DNA from 3 places in the Streptomyces sp. NBC_00016 genome. Region 2 is predicted to be linked to each of the others. Evidence: riboswitches for the same ligand, from Rfam matches in the RefSeq annotation. Region 2 holds a riboswitch; each other region holds the start of a gene.
The links. Region 2 has a riboswitch for ZMP and ZTP ahead of OG933_RS44480 (bifunctional 5,10-methylenetetrahydrofolate dehydrogenase/5,10-methenyltetrahydrofolate cyclohydrolase). Riboswitches for the same ligand answer to the same signal wherever they lie in the genome.

Region 1 (9,482 bases), 6.1 Mb from region 2:
GCGTCACGAAGTCGACGACGACCTCGGCGAGGTCCGTCTTGAGCGCGCCGTAGAGCTTGCCCTCGTAGCGCTGCTCCAGCTCGGGGACGCTCGTGCCGGTCAGCGTCGAGTAGATGCCGAGCAGGTTGCTGACGCCGGGCTTGTTCTCGGTGTCGTAGCGGACGACCGTGTCGGTGTCCGTGACCGCGCTCTTGACCTTCTTCGCCGTCGCCTTCGGCTCGTCGAGCAGGTTGATGAGGCCCTTCGGCGTGGACGCCGACTTGCTCATCTTGATCGACGGGTCCTGAAGGTCGTAGATCTTCCCGGTCTCCTTCAGGATGTGCGGCTTCGGGATCGTGAAGGTCTCGCCGAAGCGGCCGTTGAAACGCTCCGCGAGGTCGCGGGTCAGCTCGATGTGCTGGCGCTGGTCCTCACCGACCGGCACCTCGTCGGCCTGGTACAGCAGGATGTCCGCGACCTGGAGGATCGGGTACGTGAACAGGCCCACGGAGGCGCGGTCGGCGCCCTGCCTGGCGGACTTGTCCTTGAACTGGGTCATCCGGCTCGCCTCGCCCATGCCGGTGAGGCAGTTCATGACCCAGGCGAGCTGGGCGTGCTCGGGGACGTGGCTCTGGACGAAGAGCGTGCAGCGGTCCGGGTCGAGACCGGCCGCGAGGAGCTGGGCGGCGGCCAGCCGCGTGTTCGCGCTGAGCTCCTTCGGATCCTGCGGGACCGTGATCGCGTGCAGGTCGACGACCATGTAGAACGCGTCGTGGGTCTCCTGGAGCGCCACCCACTGGCGGACGGCGCCGAGGTAGTTGCCGAGGTGGAACGAGCCGGCGGTGGGCTGGATTCCGGAGAGCACGCGGGGTCGGTCTGAGGCCATGTCCATCATTGTCTCAGAGCGCGGAGACCGCCCGGAACGGGTCCCGGGCGGCCACGGGGGCCGCCCGGGGTGCCGCCGGGGTCAGCCGAGGTCGATCTCCGGGTACAGCGGGAAGCCCGCCACCAGGTCGGTCGCCCGCCGGGAGATCTCGTCCGCGACCTTCGCGTCCAGGACGTGGGCGGCCTTCGAGGGGGCGCCCGACTTCGTCGTGCCGGGCTCCGTCGTGGTCAGGACCCGGTCGATCAGGGACGCGACCTCGTCCATCTCGGCCGTGCCCAGGCCCCGGGTGGTCAGCGCCGGGGTGCCGATGCGGATGCCGGAGGTGTACCAGGCGCCGTTCGGGTCGGCGGGGATGGCGTTGCGGTTGGTGACGATGCCCGAGTCCAGCAGCGCCGCCTCGGCCTGCCGGCCGGTGAGCCCGTAGGAGGAGGCCACGTCGATCAGGTTCAGGTGATTGTCCGTGCCGCCGGTGACCAGGGTCGCGCCGCGCCGCGTCAGGCCCTCGGCGAGGGCGCGGGAGTTGTCGACGATGCGCTGGGCGTAGTCCTGGAAGGACGGCCGGCGGGCCTCCGCCAGGGCGACGGCCTTGGCGGCCATGACGTGCGGGAGCGGGCCGCCGAGGACCATCGGGCAGCCGCGGTCGACCTGGTCCTTGAGGGAGTCGTCGCACAGGACCATGCCGCCGCGGGGGCCGCGCAGGGACTTGTGGGTGGTGGTCGTCACGATCTGGGCGTGCGGGACCGGGTCGAAGTCGCCGGTCAGGACCTTGCCCGCGACCAGGCCGGCGAAGTGCGCCATGTCGACCATGAGGGTCGCGCCGACCTCGTCGGCGATCTCGCGCATGATCCGGAAGTTCACCAGCCGGGGGTACGCGGAGTAGCCGGCGACGATGATCAGCGGCTTGAAGTCGCGGGCCGAGGCACGCAGGGCCTCGTAGTCGATCAGGCCGGTGGCCGGGTCCGTGCCGTAGGAGCGCTGGTCGAACATCTTGCCGGAGATGTTGGGGCGGAAGCCGTGGGTGAGGTGGCCGCCGGCGTCCAGCGACATGCCGAGCATCCGCTGGTTGCCGAAGGCCTGGCGCAGCTCGGCCCAGTCGGCCTCGGAGAGGTCGTTGACCTGGCGGACGCCCGCCTTCGCGAGGGCCGGGGCCTCCACGCGGTCGGCGAGGATCGACCAGAAGGCGACGAGGTTGGCGTCGATGCCGGAGTGCGGCTGGACGTACGCGTGGCGGGCGCCGAAGAGCTCGCGGGCGTGCTCGGCGGCCAGCGCCTCGACGGTGTCCACGTTGCGGCAGCCGGCGTAGAAGCGGCGGCCGATGGTGCCCTCGGCGTACTTGTCGCTGAACCAGTTGCCCATCGCGAGGAGGGTGGCCGGGGAGGCGTAGTTCTCCGAGGCGATCAGCTTGAGCATCTCGCGCTGGTCGTGGACCTCCTGGCCGATGGCGTCGGCGACGCGCGGCTCGACGGCGCGGATCACGTCGAGTGCGGCACGGAAGGCGGTGGACTCGGTGGAGAGGGACTGCTGCTCGGACATGTCGTCGGCCTCCGGGGGCGTGGCGTGCGGTCACGGTTCTCGGTCTGGCCCAGGCGCACGGCACTCTTGTCGCTCACAGGCCGCTCCCCGATGGTCCGTCCCATCCCAGCGCGCCAGTCACGGCCCGCTCGCCAGCCTACCGGGCAGGCCCGAATCCCAAGGTCCGGCGTCCACCATGCGAGCGACGTCGGATCCGCGCAGGAGCACGCCTCCGGTCGCCCTGGAGCAGCCGTCGGACCGGGGTCGCGGCGCCTAGAGGATCACGTGGGGCAGGAAGCGGGCGTACTCGTCCGTGATCAGGCCGGAGGACTCGCGGATGCCGAGGCCGGCCGACTCGTCCTCCACCGTCCACGCGCCGAGGACGACGTGGTTGCCGTCGAACGTGGGCAGGGGCGCCAACTGCTGGTAGCAGCAGGCTTCGTCGGTGCGCGGGGCGGGATCGCCGCCCGGTGCGTGCAGGGTGACGCCGGCGCCCTCGCGGCCCAGCAGCGGCTTGGCGACATAGCCGGTGGTGGCCGCCAGTTCGCGGGGCCCGTCGAGGTAGGCGGGGAGGAGGTTGGGGTGTCCGGGGTACAGCTCCCACAGGACGGCCAGCAGGGCCTTGTTGCTGAGGAGCATCTTCCAGGCCGGTTCGATCCACAGGGTCGTGCCGGTGCCGCCGCCGTTGTCGAGGGTGTCGAGGACATGGCCCGCGAAGCGGTCGGTGGTCAGCCACTCCCAGGGGTAGAGCTTGAAGCAGCTGCGGATGAAGCGGAGTTGACGGTCGACGAAGCGGCCGGACAGCGGGTCCCAGCCGATCTCCTCCATGGAGATCCAGGCCGTGTCCAGGCCGGCCTGCTCGGCGGTCTCCTTGAGGTAGGCGACCGTCATGAGGTCCTCGCCCAGCTCGTCCGCCGAGGAGTGCGCGAAGTGGAGCGGGCTGCCGGGCGGGAGCAGGGGGGCCTGCTTCCTCCAGGCGGCGACCAGGCGTTCGTGGAGGGAGTTCCACTGGTCGGCGCCGGGGAATCGTTCCTCCATCCAGAACCACTGGGGGGAGGCCGCCTCCACGAGCGAGGTGGGGGTGTCCGCGTTGTACTCCAGGAGCTTCGCCGGGCCGGTGCCGTCGTAGTGGAGGTCGAAACGGCCGTAGACGGAGGGGAGTTCGGCACGCCGGTGCCAGGCCTCGGCGACCGCCGCCGCGATCCGCGGGTCGGTGATGCCGAGGTCGGCGAGGCGGTCGGTCTCGACGAGGTGGGCGGCGGCCGCCAGGCACATGGTGTGCAGTTCCTCGACGGTCTCCTCCAGCGCCTCGACCTCGTCGAGGGTGAAGACGTAGTACGCGCTCTCGTCCCAGTAGGGGCGCAGCCGGCCGTCGGGGTGACGGGTGAGGGGGTAGACGAGACCCTGGTCCTCGACGGTCCGCTGCCAGTCGGGGCGGGGTTCGATGGTGTGACGTCGCACGGTGCCGGTGTCCTGTTCAGCCGCTCGGGCGCTCAGCCGCCCGAGCTGCCCTTGCCGACACCGCTGCCGCTGTCGCTGTCGCCGCCGAACCCGTTCCGGTCGACTCCGCTGCCGCCACTGCTGCCGCTGCCGCCGCTGCTGCTGCTGCCGCCACTGCTACTGCTGCCGCCACTGCTGCTGCTCGAACCGGTCGAGCCGCTGGACCCCTTGCCCGGCTTGGTGAAGGAGCCGCCGTCGACCCAGGAGCCCTTCTTGTCGCCGCCGTAGTACCAGGCGGCGTCGGTGGCGGCCGTGGCGGACTTGCCGACCTTGCCGGCCGAGCCGGACTTGCCGGACGTGGACTTGCAGTTCTTGTCGGCGACGACCTTGTAGCCCTTGGTGAGGTTGTAGCTGTCGCGGTCGACGCACCGCTTGTCGGGGTCGGAGGAGCAGGCGGACAGGGCCGCCGCGAGCACTCCCATGCCGCCGAGTACGACCGTGCCCGAGCGAAGTCTGCGACGCGCGTCCGCCATGTTCCGTCTCCCCGTTTCCGCATCGCCGCTACGACGATTTCCGGCCGTCAGCCTAGACACCGTGCCGAGAGCGACCGAAGGCGGCCCGCCCACCAGCCGTTCCCCTACAGTCCTTTCGTGCTCTTTGGAATGGTGTGCGCACTCGGCGCGGCGGTCTGCTTCGGTACGGCGACGGTGTTGCAGGCGATGGCGGCGCGGGCGGCCGTCGGCGGGAGCGGCGGGGACGCGGCGCTGCTGCTGCGGGCGGTGCGGGAGTGGCGGTATCTGGCGGGGCTCGCGCTGGACGGGCTGGGGTTCCTGTTCCAGATCGCCGCGTTGCGCTCGGTGCCGATCTACGCCGTGGGGGCGGCCCTCGCGTCGAGCCTGGCGGTGACGGCGGTGGTCGCGGCGCGGCTGCTGCGGGTGCGGCTGAGCCGGACCGAGTGGGCGGCGGTGGGGGTGGTGTGCGCGGGCCTGGCGATGCTGGGCCTGGCGGCGGGGACGGAGGGCGAGGAGAGCGGACCGCAGGCGCTGCCGTGGGTGATGCTCGGCGCGGCGGGCGGGGTGCTGCTGCTGGGACTGGCCGGACGGCGGCTGACCGGACGCGCACGGGCGCTGGTGCTGGGCCTCGGGGCCGGTTTCGGGTTCGGGGTGGTGGAGGTGGCGGTGCGGCTGATCGACTCGCTCGACCCGTCGGAGCTGCTCACCGACCCGGCCCTGTACGCGCTGCTGCTGGGTGGCGGTGCCGCGTTCCTGCTGCTGACGACGGCTCTCCAGCGGGGGTCGGTGACGACCGCCACGGCCGGGATGGTGATCGGCGAGACGATCGGTCCGGCGCTGGTGGGCGTGGTGTGGCTGGGCGACCGGACCCGGGAGGGGCTCGGCTGGCTGGCCGTACTCGGTTTCGCCGTCGCCGTGGCGGGAGCGCTGGCACTGGCCCGGTTCGGGGAGGCGCCCGAAGAGGCGTCCGTGACGGAGCCGGCACCGGAGCCGCCGGTCAGGCCATCGCCTCCGTGATGCCGTCCCACAGGCGGATCCTCGCCTCCAGCGCGAGGGTGGCCGTCTCGACGGCCTCCTGCCAGCGCGTGTCGTCCGTGCCGCACAGGTCGGCGACCATCTGCATGGCCATGGGGGTGTGCTCCTCGCCGTCCACCTCGATGTGGCGGGCCAGGTAGTCGCGGAAGAGCGGGAACCGGTCGGTGCCCTCCTTCTTGATCACCTGGTCGAACATGTCCGGGATGAGGTCCCCCCGGGAGAAGGCGAAGGCGGCGGCCCGGCAGTGCAGCGGCCGGTCGGCGATGATCTGAAAGGTCGTGCGCACGAACTCGGCGGCGGGGGCGGGGACCCGGGCGACCCGCAGCGCCGACGGCACGTCGTGGCCCTCGCCGATCAGCGCGAGGAAGGTGTCGATCCGGGTGGTGTCGGCGTCCGCCTCGGCCATGCCGGCCCGGTACAGCTCGAAGTGGCTGGTGAAGCCGCCGTTCAGCTCGTCGCTCTCCTCGACGAGGACGATGTCGTTGATGAGCCGCCGGCTCACCTCCGAGCCGCGCGGCACCCAGGGGACGTCGACGCAGGTGAGGTCGCGCTGGAGCGACTTGAGCAGGGACATGAAATCCCATACCGCGAACACGTGGTGCGCCATGAAGACGGCCATGTGTTCCCGGCTGCTTATCCGCTGATAGACCGGATGAGCGGTCACTTCCTTTCGGACCGGTTCTATTGCCGAACGGGCCCTTTCGATTCCCTCATGGGTCAGCTTCCAGTCGTACCTGGACATGGTTCTCCTTCGACGGGGGAGCTCGATCGTGCACTTCTCCCGACGCACCGGCAAGCGCTTCCAGGAATCCCGGAGAAGTTACCGGCAGTACCGCTCGACAGAAGGAGTCAAGACCGCCGAAAAGGAGATTAAAAGCCGCGTTCCGGACAGTCGAAGACAGTTGTAGAAGTTTGAAGAACCTGTGAACGCAAGCGCTCTCTCCCGCGTACTCGACGGTGTGACCAGTAATCCCGTCACCGTCACCGCCGCATATCGCGTGGTGCCGGGCCGCGAGGCCGACTTCCACTCCTGGGGGTGGGCCATGCTGGGCGCGAGCGCACGGCAACCCGGCTTCCTGGGGGGCGGTGTACTTGTCGATGGAGAGGCGGAGTGGCATGTGGTCTATCGCTTCGCGACCGAAGGCACAGCCCGGGCCTGGGAGGACTCGGCCGCCAGGGTCGAGTGGGACGGCCGGGCGCTGGACATCGCCCGGCAGACGGACCGCAGGAGCGTGCGCGGCTCCAAGGCCTGGTTCGACGCCCAGACCCCCGCACCGAAGGCGCCGGCCCCGCCGTCGAAATGGAAGTTATGGTTCGTGAATATGAGCGCGGTTTTCCCACCGGTGCTCCTGTTCAATCTGATCGTGCTTCCCTATCTCGGTGACCTCAACCCGTTCATTCGTACACTGCTGCTCTGCCTGTGCGTGACGGCCCTGGTCACCTGGATTCTCATGCCTCGCCTTCAGCGTTTCTTCAAGAAATGGCTGTATCCACCGCTCCAGGCGCTTCGCGGACGGCATAAACGACGGACCGCATAGAGCCAGAGAACGACCCCAAGGAGGTGGGCGGGTGAAGACCCTGCTCATCGACAATTACGACTCGTACACGTACAACCTGTTCCAGCTGATCGCCGAGGTCAACGGCGAGGAGCCGGTGGTGATCCTCAATGACGCCCCCGCGGACGCCGTTCCCGATATCTGCGCCTTCGACAACGTGGTGGTGTCGCCGGGACCCGGACATCCGTCGAGGACGCGTGACTTCGGCATCAGCGCCAGAGTGCTCGCCGAGTCCCCGGTGCCGGTGCTCGGGGTCTGCCTCGGCCACCAGGGCATCGCGCACGGGGAGGGCGGGCGGGTGGTGCCCGCCCCGGAGCCGCGGCACGGGCATCTGTCGGCCGTCCGCCACAACGGTCGGGACCTGTTCCAGGGGCTGCCGCAGAACTTCACCGCGGTCCGCTACCACTCGCTGTCGGTACGCGAGCCGCTGCCCGACTCCCTGGAGCCGACCGCCTGGGCGGAGGACGGCGTCCTGATGGGACTGCGGCACCGCGAACGGCCCCTGTGGGGCGTGCAGTTCCACCCGGAGTCGGTGCTCACCGAATACGGCCACCGGATGCTCGTCAACTTCCGGAACCTGACGGCCGAGCGGGCCCGCAGGCCTCGCACGAAGAACACCGCGGTCACCCCGGCCGCGGCGGCGATGCCGAGCCCCAGGGTGACCGTCCCCCGCCCGCGCCGGGCCGACCGGCCCGCCCTCCGGCTGCACACCCGCCGCATCGCCGAGGCGATCGACGCGGAGGCCGCCTTCACGCGGCTGTACGCCGACTCGCCGCGGGCGTTCTGGCTGGACAGTTCCCGGGTCGAGCGGGGACTCTCCCGCTTCTCGTTCTTCGGCGACGACAGCGGTCCGCTCGCCGAGTTCGTCCGGTACGACGTCGAGGCCGGCCTCTGCGAGATCGAGCGGGCCGGGCGGCCGACGCGCAAGGTCCGGGCGAGCGTCTTCGACTATCTCAAGCGGCAGCTGGCGAGCCGTCGGGTCGACGCCACCGGGCTCCCCTTCGACTTCACCGGCGGCTATGTCGGCTACTTCGGCTACGAGACCAAGGCCGACTGCGGCTCCCCCAACCGGCATCGCGCCACCACCCCGGACGCCTGCTGGCTGTTCGCCGACCGGCTGATCGCGGTGGACCACGAGAAGGGCTTCACCTACGCGGTCTGTCTGGCGGAGGACACCCCCCAGGCCGCCGGCGAGGCCACCGACTGGCTCGAGACCATGCTGGTCCGGCTCACCTCCCTCCCCGCCGAGCCGGACCGGCCCCGCCCGACACCGCCCGGGACGGGCGGCACGGGCAGGACGGGCGGGACGGGCGGGACGGACGGGACGGACGGGACGAGAACGACACGGCGTGCGGCCGCACGTGAAGGCGGTGGGGTCGCACCCGGGACGGCCGGAGCCGGGCTCGGTACCGGCGGGCCCGAAGCCCGGGCCGGGTTCCACACGGCCGGAGGCGGACTCGGGGTCGGGGGTCACGGGGTCGGGGATCACTTGGTCGGGGATCACTTGGTCGGGGATCAAGAGGTCGGGGACGTCGAGCCGTGGCTGGTGCGGGACCGGGCGACCTATCTCGCGGACATCGCGGCCTGCCGGCGCGAGCTCGCCGCGGGCACCAGTTACGAGATCTGTCTGACCGACGCCGCGGTGTTACCCGCTCCGGACGACGCGTACGGCTTCTACCGGGTGCTGCGCCGGGTCAACCCCGCGCCGTACGCGGCCTTCCTGAGATTCGGCGACCTCGACGTGGTGGGCTCCTCGCCCGAACGGTTCCTGCGGATCACCCGGGACGGTGTCGCCGAGGCCAAGCCCATCAAGGGAACCGCGCCGCGCGGTGCCGGTCCGCTGGAGGACGCCCGGCTCAGGGACGCGCTGGCGGCGGACGCCAAGACCCGCGCCGAGAACCTGATGATCGTCGACCTGCTCCGCAACGACCTGGGGCGGGTCAGCCGGACCGGGACCGTGCGGGTCTCCCGGCTCATGGCCACCGAGACGTACGCCACCGTGCACCAGCTCGTCTCCACCGTCGAGGGCCGGCTGCGCGAGGGCACCGACGCGGTGGACTGCGTGCGCGCCTGCTTCCCCGGCGGTTCGATGACCGGGGCGCCGAAGCAGCGCACCTTGGAGATCATCGACGGTCTCGAGACCGAGGCGCGCGGTGTGTACGCGGGTGCCCTCGGCTACCTGGGGTGCAGCGGCGGCGCGGACCTCAACATCGTCATCCGCACGGCCGTCCTGGCCGACGGCCTGATGCGGATGGGGGCCGGGGGCGCGATCGTCCTGGACTCCGATCCGGCCGCGGAGTACGACGAGATGCTGCTGAAGACGGCCGCGCAGATGCGGGCCCTGCGGGAGCACGGCGCGGCGCTCACCCGGGCGCCCGGGGAGCGGGAGCCGGAACCTGCCGAGGCACGGGCGGGCGCGGGCCGCTCCCGGGGCACCACCCCCGGCCCCGCCCCGGCCGGCGCGAAGGGGGCCAGCCGATGACGCCCCCGCGGTCGACGACGACGTCACAGCCCGCCGCCGACTCCCGTGAGCAGGGGGTGGGCGTCGGGGCCGGGAATCTC
Region 2 (9,482 bases):
ACACCGCGTCGCTGGAGACATGGACCAGGCGGCAGCCCTGCCCGGCGGCGGCCAGCGCCACGCGGACGGCGCCGTCGGCGGTGACCGACCAGTCGGCGCCGCCGCTCGACGCGTTGACCACGACCGACGGGGCCACATCCGCGATCACCGCGGCGACCCGCGCGGGATCGCGGACGTCGAGCGGATGCCAGGCCACACCGTACGAGGCACTGCCGGGCCGGGACGCGAACGTCGCGGACGTCTGCCGCCCCGCGGCGGCGGCCTGCCGGATCAGCGCGGCGCCCAGGAAACCGCTGCCCCCGATGATCAGGACCGTCATGGACCGACACGGTAGCGAACCACCGTCACCGGCGCGCCCCCGCCGCTGCGACGCCTGCCGCGCCAGAGGCTGCACGGACCTGCGTTCCGTGTGACCTTCCGGCACCGTGGACAGGTCACCTTCCGGTCAGAAGGAGCGTCACTCACAGCCACCGCTGTGCAGGTTGCGTGAAAGGCTGGGTAGGAGGCTTCTCCAGACAGGCGATGAACAGGAGTCGGAGTGGACTGGGGTCGGTTCGCACAGCAGATGGCCTCGATGGCACGTGACCTGCTGGCACAGGATTCGGTCGACGACACGCTGGAGCGGATCACCGCCTCGGCCACCGAACTGGTCGACGGCTGCGACGCCGCCGGCATTCTCGTACGGCACGCCACGAAGGTGCAGACCCTCGCCCCCACCGACCAACTCGTCGTCGACAGCGACCGCCTCCAGGAACAGCTCGGCGAAGGACCCTGCTTCGACGCCGCCCGCAGCACGCGCGGAGAACGGCTCTTCCGCATCCCCGACCTCACCGGCGAGCACCAGCGCTGGCCCGCCTACGCCCCCAGGGCCCACTCGCTCGGCGTGGGCAGCATGATGGGCTTCCTGCTGTTCACCGAGGACGAGAACCTCGGCGCGCTGAACCTCTACTCCCGCAAACCCGGCGCGTTCACCGAGGCCAGTGAGACGGCCGGCTGGCTGCTCGCCTCCCACGCCGCGGTCGCTCTCTCCAGCGCCCGCACCCACGCCCAGATGGAACAGGCCATCGCCACCCGGCACGCCATCGGCGAGGCCATGGGCATCCTCATGGGCCGCCACCACATCACCGAGGAACAGGCCTTCGACGTGCTGCGCCGCTACTCGCAGGAGAACAACGTCAAACTCCGCGAAGTCGCCCGCCTGGTCTGCGCAGGCCGCGGCCTCGCCTGACGTGCGAGCCGGCCTGCCGTCACGGTGGGAGGCCAACTGCCGTAAGAGTGGGACGGCGACCTGCCGTGTCCGTGGGAGGGCGACCTGCCGTGTCGGTGGGAGGGCGGCCTGCCCACCGGCCGGCACCCGGCCCTGGTGATGCCGCCGGTCCACCGGCAGGTCACCGTCCGGTGAAATGCGCTTCGCGGTAGTCGTCGAGCCGGTCGAGGACCAGCAGCAGGATGCCGCGAAGCAGGCTGTCGTGCCGGCCGCTCCCGGCAGGCCCGCCCCGTTCGCCGATCACCCGGGCCCGGGCGATCGGTTCCGTGGGATCGGCGCCGGCCAGCGCGCGGATCAGCGCGTGCCGCACCGCGTCCAGCAACGGGCCGGGGCCCTCCCCGGCGTGAGCGTCACCGGGGCCGGCCGCCGCCTGCCCGCCCGCGGCCCGCAGCTGCGCGGTGAGGCAGTGCAAGGGAGCCGCGGTGCGTTCGGCCAGCTGGATGCGGTATCCGACCTCGTCGAGCGCGGCGGCCGAACGACGGTGCGTCACACTCCAGCGCAGCGCCCGCCGGGCCCGGTCCAGATCCCGCGCGAGGTCATGGGGCTGCTGCCACAGGCCCCCCGCCTGCCCCGCCTTCTGCCCCGCCCCCTGCCCCAGCGGGGCCCGGCCGGGGTGGCGGCCCAGCTCCGCCAGCAGACGGTCGAGCCGGTCGCGGTAGGCGTCGAGCCGGCCGGACAGCAGACGGCTGGGGTCGGGAGGCCACAGCAGGGGACCCAGGAGGATGACCACCGCGATCCCCACCAGGTTCTCCAGAACGCGCTGCTCCGGATAGCCGGAGACGGGCACACCGAAGACGAGCACGGCGCTGACGAGCACCTGCTGGCTGGGAGCACCGTCGATACGCACCAGGAGACTGGCGAGGTATCCGGCGCTCACCACGACGGCGAGGGAGAGCGTGGACACGGGAAGCCAGCGCAGGGCGAGCGCCGCGATGCCCACCCCCAGCAGGACACTGCCCAGACGGTAGAGCCCCAGCCGGGGGGCCCACAGCGGGATCCCGGACAAGGTGAACACCGCAGGCAGCACAGCGGCGATGGGGGCACTGTTGATGCCCAGCTCGACCGCCAGGTACCACGACAGCGTGGCGCACAGCACCATCCGGGCCCCGCCCCGCACCTCCTGCACGCTCAGCGGGCGCAGCCCGCCGGGCACCGGACGGCCGAGGCGGCCCAGGACGCTCACCGCCGACGGCAACGCACAGCCCCGCCCGCAGTCCCGCCCGCAGCCCCTTCCCCGTACGGCGGCACGAGCACACTTCCCTCCCACAGGCGATGAGACCCGACCAGATTACGAGCCGCCCGCACGCCCGCGGGTCTACGCGGAACGTGTCTGCCGCCCTCCCTCAACGTGCCGGACGGCGGCCGTCTACGCTCGGCGACCGGCGCGGCACGGATCGCGCCGGACGGGTTCACAACGGGGGAGTTGCGGTGCGCGCGGGACTGATCGGGCTGTGGCGGTGGACGGCGTGGGGCGGGATCGGGCTGAGCCTGTACGCGGGCTGGCTGACGGCCGACGACCTCCGCGACCGCGCGTCCAGCGAGCGCGACATCAGCGCGGCGTGCGGCGGGCTCGTGTCGGGGGCCGCGGTGATGGACCTGCAGGGCGGGATGGTCCGGGCGAAGGCCAGCGACTACGACGAGTACCGGATCGACAGCCGCGAACTGCACAGTTCCTGCACCGTCTACAAGGTGCCCGGCCCCGGAAAGACCACGAGTCTGTTCACGCTGGTGGTGCGGCGCAGCGACGCCTCCGAGCCGATGAACTGGATCGGTGACGACAGCGGACTCGAGCCGTTCTACGACACCGACGACACCGACGACACCGACGACACCGACGACACCGACGACACCGACGACACCGACGACACCGAGAACGGCGAGAAGGACGATGTCACGGCGGTCGCCGACCGGCGCCCCGAAGCGTGGCCCGTGGGCGACGGCACCCTGGGCCGGTACGGGGACTGGTACACGACCGTGCGCGCCGCGTGCGGACCGGGCAGCCGCACGACGGCCCCCGAACTGCTGAACGTCACCGCCCGCGCCGACTACGACGACGTCTCCGCGGCCGACCGTGAACGCCTCGCCCGCATCGCCCGCACCGCCGCCGAGGCAGCAGCCGACCGGATCGGCTGCAAGACCAGCCTGGCCGCCCTGCCCGGCCGCCGGCTCGCCTCCGTGCCGATCACTCTTCGCCCCGCGAAGACGGCCGGCGGCTCCTGCAGCTGGTTCGCCGCACACCTCACACAACAGGGACAGGACCGGCTGCCCGACCGCGCCCTCGCGATACCCCTGCGCAACGCCAACCCCCTCGAAGGCTGCCTTCTGGCGGTCGGCCCCGACCAGGTGGGCCGGATCGCCGACGAACTGAACGACGACCAGCGCGACTACGCCCGCAGCGCGCTCACCCACTCGCCCTGGTGGCTGCGCACCGCCTCCTACTTCGGCCCGGAGGCGCACACCGTGGGATATGAGGCCCTCGGCGCCCAGGACGCGATCATCAAGGCGGGAACGGCCGGACACGCCGACGGAGCGTGGTGGGCCTCCTCCGTCTGCGACGGCAAACCCGCCCTGCACACCCTCAGCTCCAGCTACACCTACGACGACATCCTCGGCTCCCGGCGACTGAACACCCTGTTCCGCGCCTACGTCGACGACATCACCAAGCGGCGCGGCTGCACCGACGTGACCTACCCCGACGCGAAGGACTTCCGCAGCCTCTGAAGCCCCTGAAGCCTTTGAGTACGGCACCGCCGGCCTCGTCGAGGGTGGTGGCCGGGCGGCCGATGACGTGCCGCAGATCGCCGGTCTGCCGCTCCAGGGCGCTGGCACGGACCTGCTCCTCCAGCCAGCCCTGGGCCGTCGCGCAGGCCCGGGTTGAGGAACGCCTCACTGTAGAAGGGGTGGCGCAGCAGCGTGTGGGGCGCCGTTGACGTTGCAGGGTCGGGACTCGGTCTCAGCCCCCGGACCTAGGTCGGTGACCCGATGTGCGCGCGGCCGGGAACATGTTTGGCTGCTGCCATGACCGAATTCAGCACGGCCGAACGCGCGTACCTGATGTCGCAGCGGTTGGGGCGCCTCGCGACGGTCGACCCGTCGGGGCAGCCGCAGGCCAATCCCGTGGGGTTCTTCCTGCAGGAAGACGGCACGATCCTGATCGGCGGATTCGCCATGGGACAGACGAAGAAGTGGCGCAATCTCCGCAAGAACCCGAAGGCCGCGCTCGTCGTGGACGACGTCGTGAGCCTGCGGCCCTGGACCGTGCGCGGCGTGGACATCCGAGGAGAGGCCGAACTCCTCGTCGGCCCGCACGAGTTGGGCCCGCACTTCAGCGAGGAGGTGATCCGCGTCCACCCCAGGCGGATCCACAGCTGGGGCCTCGAGAACTAGCCGTACCCACCCCTCCTGAGGCGCGGGTACGGCTCGTGTGATGCTGGCGCAATGACCGATCGACACGGGGTTGTCATCGTCCGCTGGCCAGGTCAGGGCCCTGCGGCGGCCCGGCCGGCCGAGCTGCTGGCGGCCTACCACCTGCGGACGCAGGCCGAGAAGGGCGACCCGGTCGCCGATGTGGACGCGCTGCCGGACCGCTACCGGACGGAAATCCTCGACCCGCGGGCCGCGTTCGCCGACGACACCGTGCTGATCGCTCTGAGCGGCGGCGACACAGCCGTGGGCTGCGTCGTGCTGACCGCCCCCGCCGGCGGACGCTCGGAGATCAAAAGACTCTGGACCGACCCGGCATCGCGGAGCCGGGGTATCGCGTCCGGCCTGATCGCCGCCGCGCTTGCGCACGCCGCGGACAACGGCGTCGGCACGGTACGCCTGTCGGTGTGGAAATGGCGCACGAGCGCCATCGCCCTGTACGAGCGGCTCGGCTTCACCGTCGTCCCCTCATGGGAAACGCGCGACCAACTGCTCTGCATGGAGCGCACCGTGTAAACAGCCGCCTCAGCCACACGCGGCCGCGGCCCGCACATGCCCCAAGCACGCAGCCGCAGCCGCACGGGCGCCTGACGCATCCGTATGCCCACGCTGCCGGGAAGGCGACGGCAGGGCCCCGGTCCCGTGATTCCCCCGAGCCGGGACGGGAGCCCGCCGGGCCGGTCGACGGTGCGGGAATGCCGCCACGGTGACGGCACGGGAATGCCGCCAGGGCAGGCCGTGTTGTGCAGGACGTGGTCGTGAAGGGGACAGTGTCCCCGGGCCTCACCTATTGCCTGCGGGGACGATCGTCCGGCTGAAGCCCCGCAGAGCCTTTCGCCGCGCAGGCGACCGCCCCTTCACGACCCCACCCTTCGCCCCCGCCCCCGGCCCGAGCCGGCGGGCCCCGGCAAGTCGCCTCCTGGCACCGGACATTGACCGGTGTGAGCAGGCTGCGCGTCTACTACAGTGCGCTGTGGGCCGTGACTGGCGCTGAGGTGGAGCACCACCGGGGAGCGGTCTGACGAGACGTCGTTGCCGTGCGCCTGGGCGAGTGGTCGGCCACACCCCGGAGGCAACGATGTCCGCGACTCGGACGGCCCAGCTCATGGACGGCACCGGTCTTGCCGGACGCATCGTCGAAGAGGCTGCTGCCAAGGCGGCACAGATCTCACAACACACCGGGACCAGCCCCTGCCTGGCGACGGTGCTGGTGGGGGAGGACCCCGCGTCGGTCACCTACGTCCGTATGAAACGGGCGCGGTGCGCGAAGGCGGGTATCCGGTCCCGGCACATCGCTCTGCCCGCCACCACCACGACCGCCGAGCTGATCGACACGCTCGCCGGCCTGTCCGACGATCCGGACGTGCACGGCATCCTGCTCCAGCATCCCTGCGGCCCGCACATCGACGAGCGGGCGGCGTTCGAGGCCATCGCCCCGCACAAGGACGTCGACGGGGTCACGGCACATTCCTTCGCCGCCATGAGCTTCGGGCTGCCGGGCTTCGTGTCCTGCACCCCGGGCGGCATCATGCGGCTGCTGGAGGCCTACGACGTCGATCTCACCGGCCGGCGCGCCGCCGTGGTGGGCCGCAGCGCGATCCTCGGCAAACCGGTGGGAATGCTCCTGCTCGCCCGGAACGCGACGGTGACCTACTGCCACTCCCGCACGGCGGACCTGCCGGACATCATCCGGGAAGCGGACGTCGTGGTGGCGGCCGTGGGACGGCCCCGGCTGATCCGGGGGGAGGACATCAAGCCCGGCGCGGTGGTGATCGACGCCGGCTACAACCCGGGCAACGTGGGCGACGTGGACTTCGACACCGCCCTCACCCGAGCCCGTCTGATCACCCCGGTGCCCGGCGGCGTCGGCCCGATGACCATCGCCGTCCTGCTCGCGCAGACCGTCGACGCCGCCTCGAACCAACTCGGCATCACGCACCACTGACCCTTCCGTCGCAACGGCGACCGCAGCAGCCACGAACAGCCCCCGCGCGATACCGGCACCGACATCGCGCGGGGGCTGTTCGTGCGTGCCTGCCTGCAGAACGAGACGCCGACGACCGCGAAGCCGGGAGCCGGCCGCCGGCCGCCGACGGGGCACGGGCCGCCCGCCCGTGCCCCGTCCATGACGACCGCGGCCGCCTGACCACTTGCCTGTCTCAAGTGCCTGAGCGCTCAGCACCGACGACGACCGGCCGAGGACCGACCCTCCGCCACCGGCCGGGGACCGACCCTCCGCCGCCCGCAGACCGTCCCTGCGCGCGCCCGGGGCATGGCCGGCACCCGCATGACCGGCACCGCATGACCGACCCCCGGAGCCGGTGTGATGCAGGCCATAATTCCTGTCGGCCGATCTTGGAATGCGTGGGCATGTGCCACCGCTGCACTGCTTGTGGGCCTTCCCTGCCCTGGGGGGCGCACCGGGCAACGGTGGCCGGCGCGAATGGCCACAGGAGCAGGACACCTCGTGGTCCCGCCTGCTCCGCCACGATCCGGACCGCCGCCCGCGAAAGGTACTTCCGCTCCATGCCACTGGCCCTGCTGGCCCTTGCCCTCGTCGCGTTCGGTATCGGTACGACCGAGTTCGCCACGATGGGGCTGCTGCCCCAGATCGCCGACGGGGTCGGCGTGTCCGTGCCGCACGCCGGCAACATCGTCTCCGCCTACGCGCTCGGCGTCGTCGTCGGTGCCCCGCTCCTGACGGGCATCGGCGCGCGCATCGCCCACAAACGACTCCTGCTCCTGCTGTCTGCCCTGTTCGTGATCGGCAACGTCGCGTCCGCCCTCGCACCCGGCTTCGGCCTGCTGTTCGCCGCACGCTTCCTGGCGGGCCTGCCCCACGGAGCACTGTTCGGCGTGGGCGCCGTCGTGGCCTCCCGGCTGGTCGCCCCCGAACGGGCCGGGCGGGCCGTGTCGAGGATGTTCCTCGGACTCACCATCGCCAACATCATCGGCGTCCCGGCCGGCACGGCTCTCGGACAGCAACTGGGCTGGCGCTACGCCTACTGCGCCGTCGCCGTCATCGGCCTCGTCGCGCTGGCCGCGCTGGCCGCCTTCGTCCCCGACCAGCCCCGCAGCAACCAGGCCGGCATCCGGCACGAACTGCGCGCCATGGGCAACCGGCAGGTCGCCCTCGGCCTGGCCACCGCCGTCGTGGGATTCGGCGGCTTCTTCGCCGTCTACAGCTACCTGGTGCCGATCCTGACCCACGTGACGGGTCTCTCCGACTCCTCGACCACCTGGGTCCTCGCGCTCTACGGCGGCGGAATGACGCTGGGCACGCTGATCGCGGGCCCGCTGACCGACCGCGCCCTGCGCCCGACGCTGTACGGAGGGCTCGCCCTGCTGGGCGCGTCGCTCGTGACGTTCTACTTCACGGTCCACAGCACCGTTCCCGCCCTGGTGACACTCGCCTTCATGGGCGCGATGGGCGCCCTGGTCACCACACCCGTGCAGATGCTGCTCATGGCCAAGGCGAGGAACGCCCCGACGATGGCGGCGGCCTCCAACCACTCCGCCTTCAACCTGGCCAACGCCGGCGGCGCCTGGCTCGGCGGCCTGGCCATCTCGGCCGGCTGGGGCTGGGCCTCGCCCGCCCTGGTCGGCGCGGCCCTCGCCGCCGCCGGCCTCGCCCTCGCCCTCCTCGCTGGCCTCACCGACCGCGGGACCGGACCCTCCGCACTGATCACGTCATCGGCAGCCGAAACCCCGACGGAATCCCCGGCCGAGGCCCGGCAGATCCCGACGGCCTGACAACGCGTGCACGGTGGGGGCGCTCTCCCGAAGTCATGGCGGACCACAGGATCCGCGCGCACAGGCCCGAGTCCGCCGGCAAGTGCACCCCCGTGCGGTGCTTCCTCGCAGTCAGCAGACAGCAGTCAGCAGTCAGCAGTCAGCGGTCCGCGGTCCGCGGTCCGCAGTCCGGCAGGGCGGGCCGGCCGGGCTGCGGTGCTGCCTTCTGCAGGTACTGATCAGCTGTCTCGTTTCAAAGGCAAAAGGTAGGGAATCGGCAAAATAGGAATATATGGCGCGCCCGTGAGGGGGTCCTGCCCATGTCGACAGGGACACTTCTGGCAATCATCGTTGCCGTCGTGGTGGTGATCGCCCTGGTAGCCGTCGCGGTCTCCCTCAGGCGCCGCCGGAAGCTGCGTGAGCGCTTCGGCCCGGAGTACACGCGCACGGTAGAGGACGCCGACAGCCGCACGGCCGGCGAGCGTGAGCTCCGTGCCCGCGAGAAGCGACATGACACGCTGGACATCAAGCCGCTGGACAGCAGCGTCAGGGATCGGTACACGCGGGACTGGACCAACGTGCAGGACGAATTCGTGGACCGCCCGGAAGACGCCGTGCACGATGCCGACCGCTTGGTGACCTCCCTGATGCACGAGCGCGGCTACCCGACCCACGACTTCGAGCAACAGCTCAAGGACCTCTCGGTCGAGCACGGCCGCACCCTCGAGCACTACCGGGCCGCCCACGATGTCGACGTGCTCAGCACCCGCCACGAGGCGACCACCGAACAGTTGCGGGGTGCCATGGTGCACTACCGCGCCCTGTTCGACGAGCTGCTCGCTGACGGCGGACGACCCCGCCACGCCCGGGCCTGAAGGGCTCAGCGAACAGCCCGCCGCCCGAACCGGGACGCCGCCAGGCGTCCAGGAACGGAGGAGACATGCGACGCGAAGACACACCGGGCACCGCCGCCGCGAGCGGCCTGTCCACCGACGACCTCGCCCGGCCTCGCGACCGGTCCGTACAGGAGGGCGCGGCCGGCCCTCCTGCCGATGTGCCG
Region 3 (9,482 bases), about 10 Mb from region 2:
GGTCGCCGACCGGCGCCCCGAAGCGTGGCCCGTGGGCGACGGCACCCTGGGCCGGTACGGGGACTGGTACACGACCGTGCGCGCCGCGTGCGGACCGGGCAGCCGCACGACGGCCCCCGAACTGCTGAACGTCACCGCCCGCGCCGACTACGACGACGTCTCCGCGGCCGACCGTGAACGCCTCGCCCGCATCGCCCGCACCGCCGCCGAGGCAGCAGCCGACCGGATCGGCTGCAAGACCAGCCTGGCCGCCCTGCCCGGCCGCCGGCTCGCCTCCGTGCCGATCACTCTTCGCCCCGCGAAGACGGCCGGCGGCTCCTGCAGCTGGTTCGCCGCACACCTCACACAACAGGGACAGGACCGGCTGCCCGACCGCGCCCTCGCGATACCCCTGCGCAACGCCAACCCCCTCGAAGGCTGCCTTCTGGCGGTCGGCCCCGACCAGGTGGGCCGGATCGCCGACGAACTGAACGACGACCAGCGCGACTACGCCCGCAGCGCGCTCACCCACTCGCCCTGGTGGCTGCGCACCGCCTCCTACTTCGGCCCGGAGGCGCACACCGTGGGATATGAGGCCCTCGGCGCCCAGGACGCGATCATCAAGGCGGGAACGGCCGGACACGCCGACGGAGCGTGGTGGGCCTCCTCCGTCTGCGACGGCAAACCCGCCCTGCACACCCTCAGCTCCAGCTACACCTACGACGACATCCTCGGCTCCCGGCGACTGAACACCCTGTTCCGCGCCTACGTCGACGACATCACCAAGCGGCGCGGCTGCACCGACGTGACCTACCCCGACGCGAAGGACTTCCGCAGCCTCTGAAGCCCCTGAAGCCTTTGAGTACGGCACCGCCGGCCTCGTCGAGGGTGGTGGCCGGGCGGCCGATGACGTGCCGCAGATCGCCGGTCTGCCGCTCCAGGGCGCTGGCACGGACCTGCTCCTCCAGCCAGCCCTGGGCCGTCGCGCAGGCCCGGGTTGAGGAACGCCTCACTGTAGAAGGGGTGGCGCAGCAGCGTGTGGGGCGCCGTTGACGTTGCAGGGTCGGGACTCGGTCTCAGCCCCCGGACCTAGGTCGGTGACCCGATGTGCGCGCGGCCGGGAACATGTTTGGCTGCTGCCATGACCGAATTCAGCACGGCCGAACGCGCGTACCTGATGTCGCAGCGGTTGGGGCGCCTCGCGACGGTCGACCCGTCGGGGCAGCCGCAGGCCAATCCCGTGGGGTTCTTCCTGCAGGAAGACGGCACGATCCTGATCGGCGGATTCGCCATGGGACAGACGAAGAAGTGGCGCAATCTCCGCAAGAACCCGAAGGCCGCGCTCGTCGTGGACGACGTCGTGAGCCTGCGGCCCTGGACCGTGCGCGGCGTGGACATCCGAGGAGAGGCCGAACTCCTCGTCGGCCCGCACGAGTTGGGCCCGCACTTCAGCGAGGAGGTGATCCGCGTCCACCCCAGGCGGATCCACAGCTGGGGCCTCGAGAACTAGCCGTACCCACCCCTCCTGAGGCGCGGGTACGGCTCGTGTGATGCTGGCGCAATGACCGATCGACACGGGGTTGTCATCGTCCGCTGGCCAGGTCAGGGCCCTGCGGCGGCCCGGCCGGCCGAGCTGCTGGCGGCCTACCACCTGCGGACGCAGGCCGAGAAGGGCGACCCGGTCGCCGATGTGGACGCGCTGCCGGACCGCTACCGGACGGAAATCCTCGACCCGCGGGCCGCGTTCGCCGACGACACCGTGCTGATCGCTCTGAGCGGCGGCGACACAGCCGTGGGCTGCGTCGTGCTGACCGCCCCCGCCGGCGGACGCTCGGAGATCAAAAGACTCTGGACCGACCCGGCATCGCGGAGCCGGGGTATCGCGTCCGGCCTGATCGCCGCCGCGCTTGCGCACGCCGCGGACAACGGCGTCGGCACGGTACGCCTGTCGGTGTGGAAATGGCGCACGAGCGCCATCGCCCTGTACGAGCGGCTCGGCTTCACCGTCGTCCCCTCATGGGAAACGCGCGACCAACTGCTCTGCATGGAGCGCACCGTGTAAACAGCCGCCTCAGCCACACGCGGCCGCGGCCCGCACATGCCCCAAGCACGCAGCCGCAGCCGCACGGGCGCCTGACGCATCCGTATGCCCACGCTGCCGGGAAGGCGACGGCAGGGCCCCGGTCCCGTGATTCCCCCGAGCCGGGACGGGAGCCCGCCGGGCCGGTCGACGGTGCGGGAATGCCGCCACGGTGACGGCACGGGAATGCCGCCAGGGCAGGCCGTGTTGTGCAGGACGTGGTCGTGAAGGGGACAGTGTCCCCGGGCCTCACCTATTGCCTGCGGGGACGATCGTCCGGCTGAAGCCCCGCAGAGCCTTTCGCCGCGCAGGCGACCGCCCCTTCACGACCCCACCCTTCGCCCCCGCCCCCGGCCCGAGCCGGCGGGCCCCGGCAAGTCGCCTCCTGGCACCGGACATTGACCGGTGTGAGCAGGCTGCGCGTCTACTACAGTGCGCTGTGGGCCGTGACTGGCGCTGAGGTGGAGCACCACCGGGGAGCGGTCTGACGAGACGTCGTTGCCGTGCGCCTGGGCGAGTGGTCGGCCACACCCCGGAGGCAACGATGTCCGCGACTCGGACGGCCCAGCTCATGGACGGCACCGGTCTTGCCGGACGCATCGTCGAAGAGGCTGCTGCCAAGGCGGCACAGATCTCACAACACACCGGGACCAGCCCCTGCCTGGCGACGGTGCTGGTGGGGGAGGACCCCGCGTCGGTCACCTACGTCCGTATGAAACGGGCGCGGTGCGCGAAGGCGGGTATCCGGTCCCGGCACATCGCTCTGCCCGCCACCACCACGACCGCCGAGCTGATCGACACGCTCGCCGGCCTGTCCGACGATCCGGACGTGCACGGCATCCTGCTCCAGCATCCCTGCGGCCCGCACATCGACGAGCGGGCGGCGTTCGAGGCCATCGCCCCGCACAAGGACGTCGACGGGGTCACGGCACATTCCTTCGCCGCCATGAGCTTCGGGCTGCCGGGCTTCGTGTCCTGCACCCCGGGCGGCATCATGCGGCTGCTGGAGGCCTACGACGTCGATCTCACCGGCCGGCGCGCCGCCGTGGTGGGCCGCAGCGCGATCCTCGGCAAACCGGTGGGAATGCTCCTGCTCGCCCGGAACGCGACGGTGACCTACTGCCACTCCCGCACGGCGGACCTGCCGGACATCATCCGGGAAGCGGACGTCGTGGTGGCGGCCGTGGGACGGCCCCGGCTGATCCGGGGGGAGGACATCAAGCCCGGCGCGGTGGTGATCGACGCCGGCTACAACCCGGGCAACGTGGGCGACGTGGACTTCGACACCGCCCTCACCCGAGCCCGTCTGATCACCCCGGTGCCCGGCGGCGTCGGCCCGATGACCATCGCCGTCCTGCTCGCGCAGACCGTCGACGCCGCCTCGAACCAACTCGGCATCACGCACCACTGACCCTTCCGTCGCAACGGCGACCGCAGCAGCCACGAACAGCCCCCGCGCGATACCGGCACCGACATCGCGCGGGGGCTGTTCGTGCGTGCCTGCCTGCAGAACGAGACGCCGACGACCGCGAAGCCGGGAGCCGGCCGCCGGCCGCCGACGGGGCACGGGCCGCCCGCCCGTGCCCCGTCCATGACGACCGCGGCCGCCTGACCACTTGCCTGTCTCAAGTGCCTGAGCGCTCAGCACCGACGACGACCGGCCGAGGACCGACCCTCCGCCACCGGCCGGGGACCGACCCTCCGCCGCCCGCAGACCGTCCCTGCGCGCGCCCGGGGCATGGCCGGCACCCGCATGACCGGCACCGCATGACCGACCCCCGGAGCCGGTGTGATGCAGGCCATAATTCCTGTCGGCCGATCTTGGAATGCGTGGGCATGTGCCACCGCTGCACTGCTTGTGGGCCTTCCCTGCCCTGGGGGGCGCACCGGGCAACGGTGGCCGGCGCGAATGGCCACAGGAGCAGGACACCTCGTGGTCCCGCCTGCTCCGCCACGATCCGGACCGCCGCCCGCGAAAGGTACTTCCGCTCCATGCCACTGGCCCTGCTGGCCCTTGCCCTCGTCGCGTTCGGTATCGGTACGACCGAGTTCGCCACGATGGGGCTGCTGCCCCAGATCGCCGACGGGGTCGGCGTGTCCGTGCCGCACGCCGGCAACATCGTCTCCGCCTACGCGCTCGGCGTCGTCGTCGGTGCCCCGCTCCTGACGGGCATCGGCGCGCGCATCGCCCACAAACGACTCCTGCTCCTGCTGTCTGCCCTGTTCGTGATCGGCAACGTCGCGTCCGCCCTCGCACCCGGCTTCGGCCTGCTGTTCGCCGCACGCTTCCTGGCGGGCCTGCCCCACGGAGCACTGTTCGGCGTGGGCGCCGTCGTGGCCTCCCGGCTGGTCGCCCCCGAACGGGCCGGGCGGGCCGTGTCGAGGATGTTCCTCGGACTCACCATCGCCAACATCATCGGCGTCCCGGCCGGCACGGCTCTCGGACAGCAACTGGGCTGGCGCTACGCCTACTGCGCCGTCGCCGTCATCGGCCTCGTCGCGCTGGCCGCGCTGGCCGCCTTCGTCCCCGACCAGCCCCGCAGCAACCAGGCCGGCATCCGGCACGAACTGCGCGCCATGGGCAACCGGCAGGTCGCCCTCGGCCTGGCCACCGCCGTCGTGGGATTCGGCGGCTTCTTCGCCGTCTACAGCTACCTGGTGCCGATCCTGACCCACGTGACGGGTCTCTCCGACTCCTCGACCACCTGGGTCCTCGCGCTCTACGGCGGCGGAATGACGCTGGGCACGCTGATCGCGGGCCCGCTGACCGACCGCGCCCTGCGCCCGACGCTGTACGGAGGGCTCGCCCTGCTGGGCGCGTCGCTCGTGACGTTCTACTTCACGGTCCACAGCACCGTTCCCGCCCTGGTGACACTCGCCTTCATGGGCGCGATGGGCGCCCTGGTCACCACACCCGTGCAGATGCTGCTCATGGCCAAGGCGAGGAACGCCCCGACGATGGCGGCGGCCTCCAACCACTCCGCCTTCAACCTGGCCAACGCCGGCGGCGCCTGGCTCGGCGGCCTGGCCATCTCGGCCGGCTGGGGCTGGGCCTCGCCCGCCCTGGTCGGCGCGGCCCTCGCCGCCGCCGGCCTCGCCCTCGCCCTCCTCGCTGGCCTCACCGACCGCGGGACCGGACCCTCCGCACTGATCACGTCATCGGCAGCCGAAACCCCGACGGAATCCCCGGCCGAGGCCCGGCAGATCCCGACGGCCTGACAACGCGTGCACGGTGGGGGCGCTCTCCCGAAGTCATGGCGGACCACAGGATCCGCGCGCACAGGCCCGAGTCCGCCGGCAAGTGCACCCCCGTGCGGTGCTTCCTCGCAGTCAGCAGACAGCAGTCAGCAGTCAGCAGTCAGCGGTCCGCGGTCCGCGGTCCGCAGTCCGGCAGGGCGGGCCGGCCGGGCTGCGGTGCTGCCTTCTGCAGGTACTGATCAGCTGTCTCGTTTCAAAGGCAAAAGGTAGGGAATCGGCAAAATAGGAATATATGGCGCGCCCGTGAGGGGGTCCTGCCCATGTCGACAGGGACACTTCTGGCAATCATCGTTGCCGTCGTGGTGGTGATCGCCCTGGTAGCCGTCGCGGTCTCCCTCAGGCGCCGCCGGAAGCTGCGTGAGCGCTTCGGCCCGGAGTACACGCGCACGGTAGAGGACGCCGACAGCCGCACGGCCGGCGAGCGTGAGCTCCGTGCCCGCGAGAAGCGACATGACACGCTGGACATCAAGCCGCTGGACAGCAGCGTCAGGGATCGGTACACGCGGGACTGGACCAACGTGCAGGACGAATTCGTGGACCGCCCGGAAGACGCCGTGCACGATGCCGACCGCTTGGTGACCTCCCTGATGCACGAGCGCGGCTACCCGACCCACGACTTCGAGCAACAGCTCAAGGACCTCTCGGTCGAGCACGGCCGCACCCTCGAGCACTACCGGGCCGCCCACGATGTCGACGTGCTCAGCACCCGCCACGAGGCGACCACCGAACAGTTGCGGGGTGCCATGGTGCACTACCGCGCCCTGTTCGACGAGCTGCTCGCTGACGGCGGACGACCCCGCCACGCCCGGGCCTGAAGGGCTCAGCGAACAGCCCGCCGCCCGAACCGGGACGCCGCCAGGCGTCCAGGAACGGAGGAGACATGCGACGCGAAGACACACCGGGCACCGCCGCCGCGAGCGGCCTGTCCACCGACGACCTCGCCCGGCCTCGCGACCGGTCCGTACAGGAGGGCGCGGCCGGCCCTCCTGCCGATGTGCCGACCTTCCCCGGTGAGAGCACGGACACGCCGAGCAAGCCCGCTGAAAGGGAGCCGGTGGAGGCCGCGGCAGGCACTCCGGCCCGGACCGCGGGCCAGCCCGTCCAAGGCGAGGACGACGTCCCGCAGCTCCTCACCACAGAGGACGAGGAAGGGTTCCGCACCCGCTGGCAGGAGGTGCAGGACAGGTTTGTGGACGACCCGCGGGACGCCGTGCACACCGCCGACGCCCTCGTCGCCGACGTGATGCAGAGGCTGGCCGCCACCTTCGCCGACCACAAACAGGAACTCGAAGGACAGTGGAACAGGGGCGAACAGGCCGACACCGAAGACCTGCGCCAAGCGCTGCGCCACTACCGTTCCTTCTTCAACCGCCTGCTGGTCACCTGACACGACGCGACGCGACACGACATGACGCGGTGGCACGGCGGCAGAGGCCCGGACAACGCCGGCCTGATCGCCCCACCCGTCCCGCGGACGCGCCTCCGACGGACCGATCAGGGTGGAGCGCCGCGCCCGCATGCCACCACGCCTGCATGCCTACATCCGGGCTTCGCTTCGCGCCATGCACGAAGAGGACCCGGCGTCTGAGCGTCACCGAGCGGAGCCGTTCCTTTTGATCGTGCGATCCGTTCGCGGCTCAGGAGAAGCGGGTACCCGGAGCCCGCACAGCACATCGGACAGGGGCCGAGGCGATCGCCATGACAGACACCACCACCAGCAGCAACCGCGGCTCGACGGGCCGGCCCGATGCGGACGTGAGCACGTTGAAGGGCCGTACCGGGGTCGGGGCTCCGGCGCAGACCCGGGGCAAGACCACTGTCGCGGACGGCGTGGTGGCCAAGATCGTGGGCATGGCCGCCCGTGAGGTGCCGGGAATTTACAACCTCGGCGGCGGCGTGGCCCGCGCCTTCGGTGCCATGCGGGACAGGGTCCCCGGCGGCAGCGGGGGCGTCACGCAAGGGGTGAAGGTCGAAGTCGGTGAGCGCCAGGCCGCCGTCGACCTGGACATCGTCGTCGAGTACGGCGTCGCCATCGTCGACGTGGCCGGCGACGTGCGCTCCAACGTCATCAACGCTGTGGAGCGGATGACGGGTCTGGAGGTCGTCGAGGTGAACATCGCCGTCGGCGACGTCCGCCTCCCCGACGAGGAGGAGGAGTCCGAACCCGACGAGGACCGGGTGAGGTGAGCTCCCACAGCCCCCGCACCCCTTTCTCGCACAGATGAAGATCCGCTGCTCGCGGGGGAGCGGCCACCACTCCCCAAGGGGAACGTCATGATCATCCTGGGCGTCGTTCTGCTCGTCATCGGCCTCGTCACCGGCATAGCCGTCCTATGGACCATCGGGGTCATCCTGGTGGCCGTCGGAGCGGCCCTGTGGATCCTCGGCGCGATGGGACACGCCGTCGCCGGACGACGCCACTACTGGTGAACCGGCCCTGACGGCCGATCGGTCCGCGGACGAACGGCCGCTGCCGCGTCGCCCCGGCCGAGCCGATCGGCGTGCCGTGGCCGACCTCGACCGTGGCCGAGGAAATGGCCTGCCGCACCGCCCTGGGACTGGACGACACCCGCCGGTACGCCGCCCAAGTCGACATCGCCATCCCAGTGCCGGCGGCTCTCCCTGAGACCGCGCGGCCCTTCGTACGCGCTACCGGTGACAGCCCGAGGAGTCGCGCACGACCAGTCAACGGGCGCACCTAGTTGCTGCGTCCGCTGAGGGGTACTTGCGCGGCCGGACACGGCTGCGCGGCGTTGGACGGATGTTCTTCATGCCCTTGTTATGCCGCCGCCCGTGGCGGTCATGGCTCGTGACGAGGTAGGCCGTACCCGAGCATGGAGGAACGATGTCGAAGCCCAACCCGATCAAAGCCGCAGCTGAGAAGCTGACGCAAGCGCTGGGCGACGAGGGTCCCGCCGAAGGCGTGCCTGGTGCACCGTCGCCGGAGCCGGTGCCGGTCGAGGAGCCTGTCGAGCCGCGTGCGCCGCTCCCGCCCAAGGCGGATCAAGGCACCCCCGAAACCGTCAGTCCCACCGGCCAGCCCACCGGCGCGGACCCCACCCGTAAAGCGCAGAGCGGCACCTACCTGACCACCGCCCAGGGCACCCGGCTCTACGACACCGATCACTCACTCAAGGCGGGTGCCCGTGGGCCGGTTCTTCTGCAGGACCACCACCTGCGCGAGAAGATCATGCACTTCGACCACGAGCGCATCCCCGAGCGCGTGGTCCACGCCCGCGGCGCCGGCGCTCACGGCATCTTCCAGGCCTACGGCACCGCCGAGAACGTCACGCGCGCCGCATTCTTGCGCAAAGACACCGAGACACCGGTCTTCGTGCGCTTCTCCACCGTGCTGGGATCCCGCGGATCCGCCGACACGGTCCGTGATACCCGTGGGTTCGCCACCAAGTTCTACACCGAGGAGGGTGTCTTCGACCTCGTCGGCAACAACATCCCGGTCTTCTTCATCCAGGACGCCATCAAGTTCCCCGACGTCATCCACGCCGGCAAGCCGCACCCGGACCGGGAGATCCCGCAGGCCCAGAGCGCCCACGACACCTTCTGGGACTTCGTCTCCTTGCACACCGAGGCCCAGCACCACACCTTGTGGAATATGTCCGACCGGGGGATCCCCCGCTCGTTTCGGACCATGGAGGGCTTCGGTGTCCACACCTTCCGCCTCGTCGACGCGCAGGGTGGCACGACGCTGGTGAAGTTCCACTGGAAGCCCAAGCTGGGAGTGCATTCCCTGGTGTGGGAGGAAGCCCAGATCACCAGCGGCGTCGACCCCGACTTCCATCGCCGCGACCTCGCCGACGCAATCGAAACCGGCGCCTACCCGCAGTGGGAGCTGGGCATCCAGGTGTTCCCGGACATCGCGGAGCAGACCTTCGAAGGCATCGACCTGCTCGACTCGACGAAGATCGTCCCCGAGGAACTGGCCCCGGTCCAGCCGATCGGCCTGCTGACCCTGGACCGCAACCCGAGCAACTTCTTCGCCGAGACGGAGCAGATCGCCTTCCACGTCGGCCACCTCGTGCCCGGCATCGACGTCACCGACGACCCGCTGCTTGCCGGCAGGCTCTTTTCCTACCTGGACACCCAGATCACACGCCTGGCCGGCCCCAACTTCAACCAGATCCCGATCAACAGGCCGCATTCGCCC

Region 1: another riboswitch for ZMP and ZTP. It lies ahead of OG933_RS17655 (glycine hydroxymethyltransferase); the one in region 2 lies ahead of OG933_RS44480 (bifunctional 5,10-methylenetetrahydrofolate dehydrogenase/5,10-methenyltetrahydrofolate cyclohydrolase).
Region 3: another riboswitch for ZMP and ZTP. It lies ahead of OG933_RS00575 (bifunctional 5,10-methylenetetrahydrofolate dehydrogenase/5,10-methenyltetrahydrofolate cyclohydrolase); the one in region 2 lies ahead of OG933_RS44480 (bifunctional 5,10-methylenetetrahydrofolate dehydrogenase/5,10-methenyltetrahydrofolate cyclohydrolase).

Annotation. Positions count from the first base shown of each region.
Region 1 covers NZ_CP108304.1:4,013,140-4,022,621, forward strand. Annotated here, with positions in the region: gene trpS (tryptophan--tRNA ligase) at 1-865, opposite strand, end outside; gene OG933_RS17655 (glycine hydroxymethyltransferase) at 947-2,398, opposite strand; ZMP/ZTP riboswitch at 2,439-2,529, opposite strand; gene OG933_RS17660 (glutathionylspermidine synthase family protein) at 2,651-3,838, opposite strand; gene OG933_RS17665 (hypothetical protein) at 3,871-4,350, opposite strand; gene OG933_RS17670 (DMT family transporter) at 4,480-5,346, shown strand; gene OG933_RS17675 (DUF3050 domain-containing protein) at 5,327-6,106, opposite strand; gene OG933_RS17680 (antibiotic biosynthesis monooxygenase) at 6,324-6,902, shown strand; gene OG933_RS17685 (chorismate-binding protein) at 6,934-9,402, shown strand.
Region 2 covers NZ_CP108304.1:10,102,265-10,111,746, forward strand. Annotated here, with positions in the region: gene OG933_RS44450 (SDR family oxidoreductase) at 1-319, opposite strand, end outside; gene OG933_RS44455 (GAF and ANTAR domain-containing protein) at 539-1,228, shown strand; gene OG933_RS44460 (FUSC family protein) at 1,389-2,450, opposite strand; gene OG933_RS44465 (hypothetical protein) at 2,696-3,988, shown strand; gene OG933_RS44470 (PPOX class F420-dependent oxidoreductase) at 4,286-4,654, shown strand; gene OG933_RS44475 (GNAT family N-acetyltransferase) at 4,706-5,206, shown strand; ZMP/ZTP riboswitch at 5,661-5,746, shown strand; gene OG933_RS44480 (bifunctional 5,10-methylenetetrahydrofolate dehydrogenase/5,10-methenyltetrahydrofolate cyclohydrolase) at 5,769-6,635, shown strand; gene OG933_RS44485 (MFS transporter) at 7,217-8,443, shown strand; gene OG933_RS44490 (hypothetical protein) at 8,743-9,297, shown strand; gene OG933_RS44495 (hypothetical protein) at 9,363-9,482, shown strand, end outside.
Region 3 covers NZ_CP108304.1:113,017-122,498, reverse strand. Annotated here, with positions in the region: gene OG933_RS00590 (hypothetical protein) at 1-823, shown strand, start outside; gene OG933_RS00585 (PPOX class F420-dependent oxidoreductase) at 1,121-1,489, shown strand; gene OG933_RS00580 (GNAT family N-acetyltransferase) at 1,541-2,041, shown strand; ZMP/ZTP riboswitch at 2,496-2,581, shown strand; gene OG933_RS00575 (bifunctional 5,10-methylenetetrahydrofolate dehydrogenase/5,10-methenyltetrahydrofolate cyclohydrolase) at 2,604-3,470, shown strand; gene OG933_RS00570 (MFS transporter) at 4,052-5,278, shown strand; gene OG933_RS00565 (hypothetical protein) at 5,578-6,132, shown strand; gene OG933_RS00560 (hypothetical protein) at 6,198-6,704, shown strand; gene OG933_RS00555 (Asp23/Gls24 family envelope stress response protein) at 7,016-7,504, shown strand; gene OG933_RS00550 (DUF6131 family protein) at 7,592-7,747, shown strand; gene OG933_RS00545 (catalase) at 8,163-9,482, shown strand, end outside.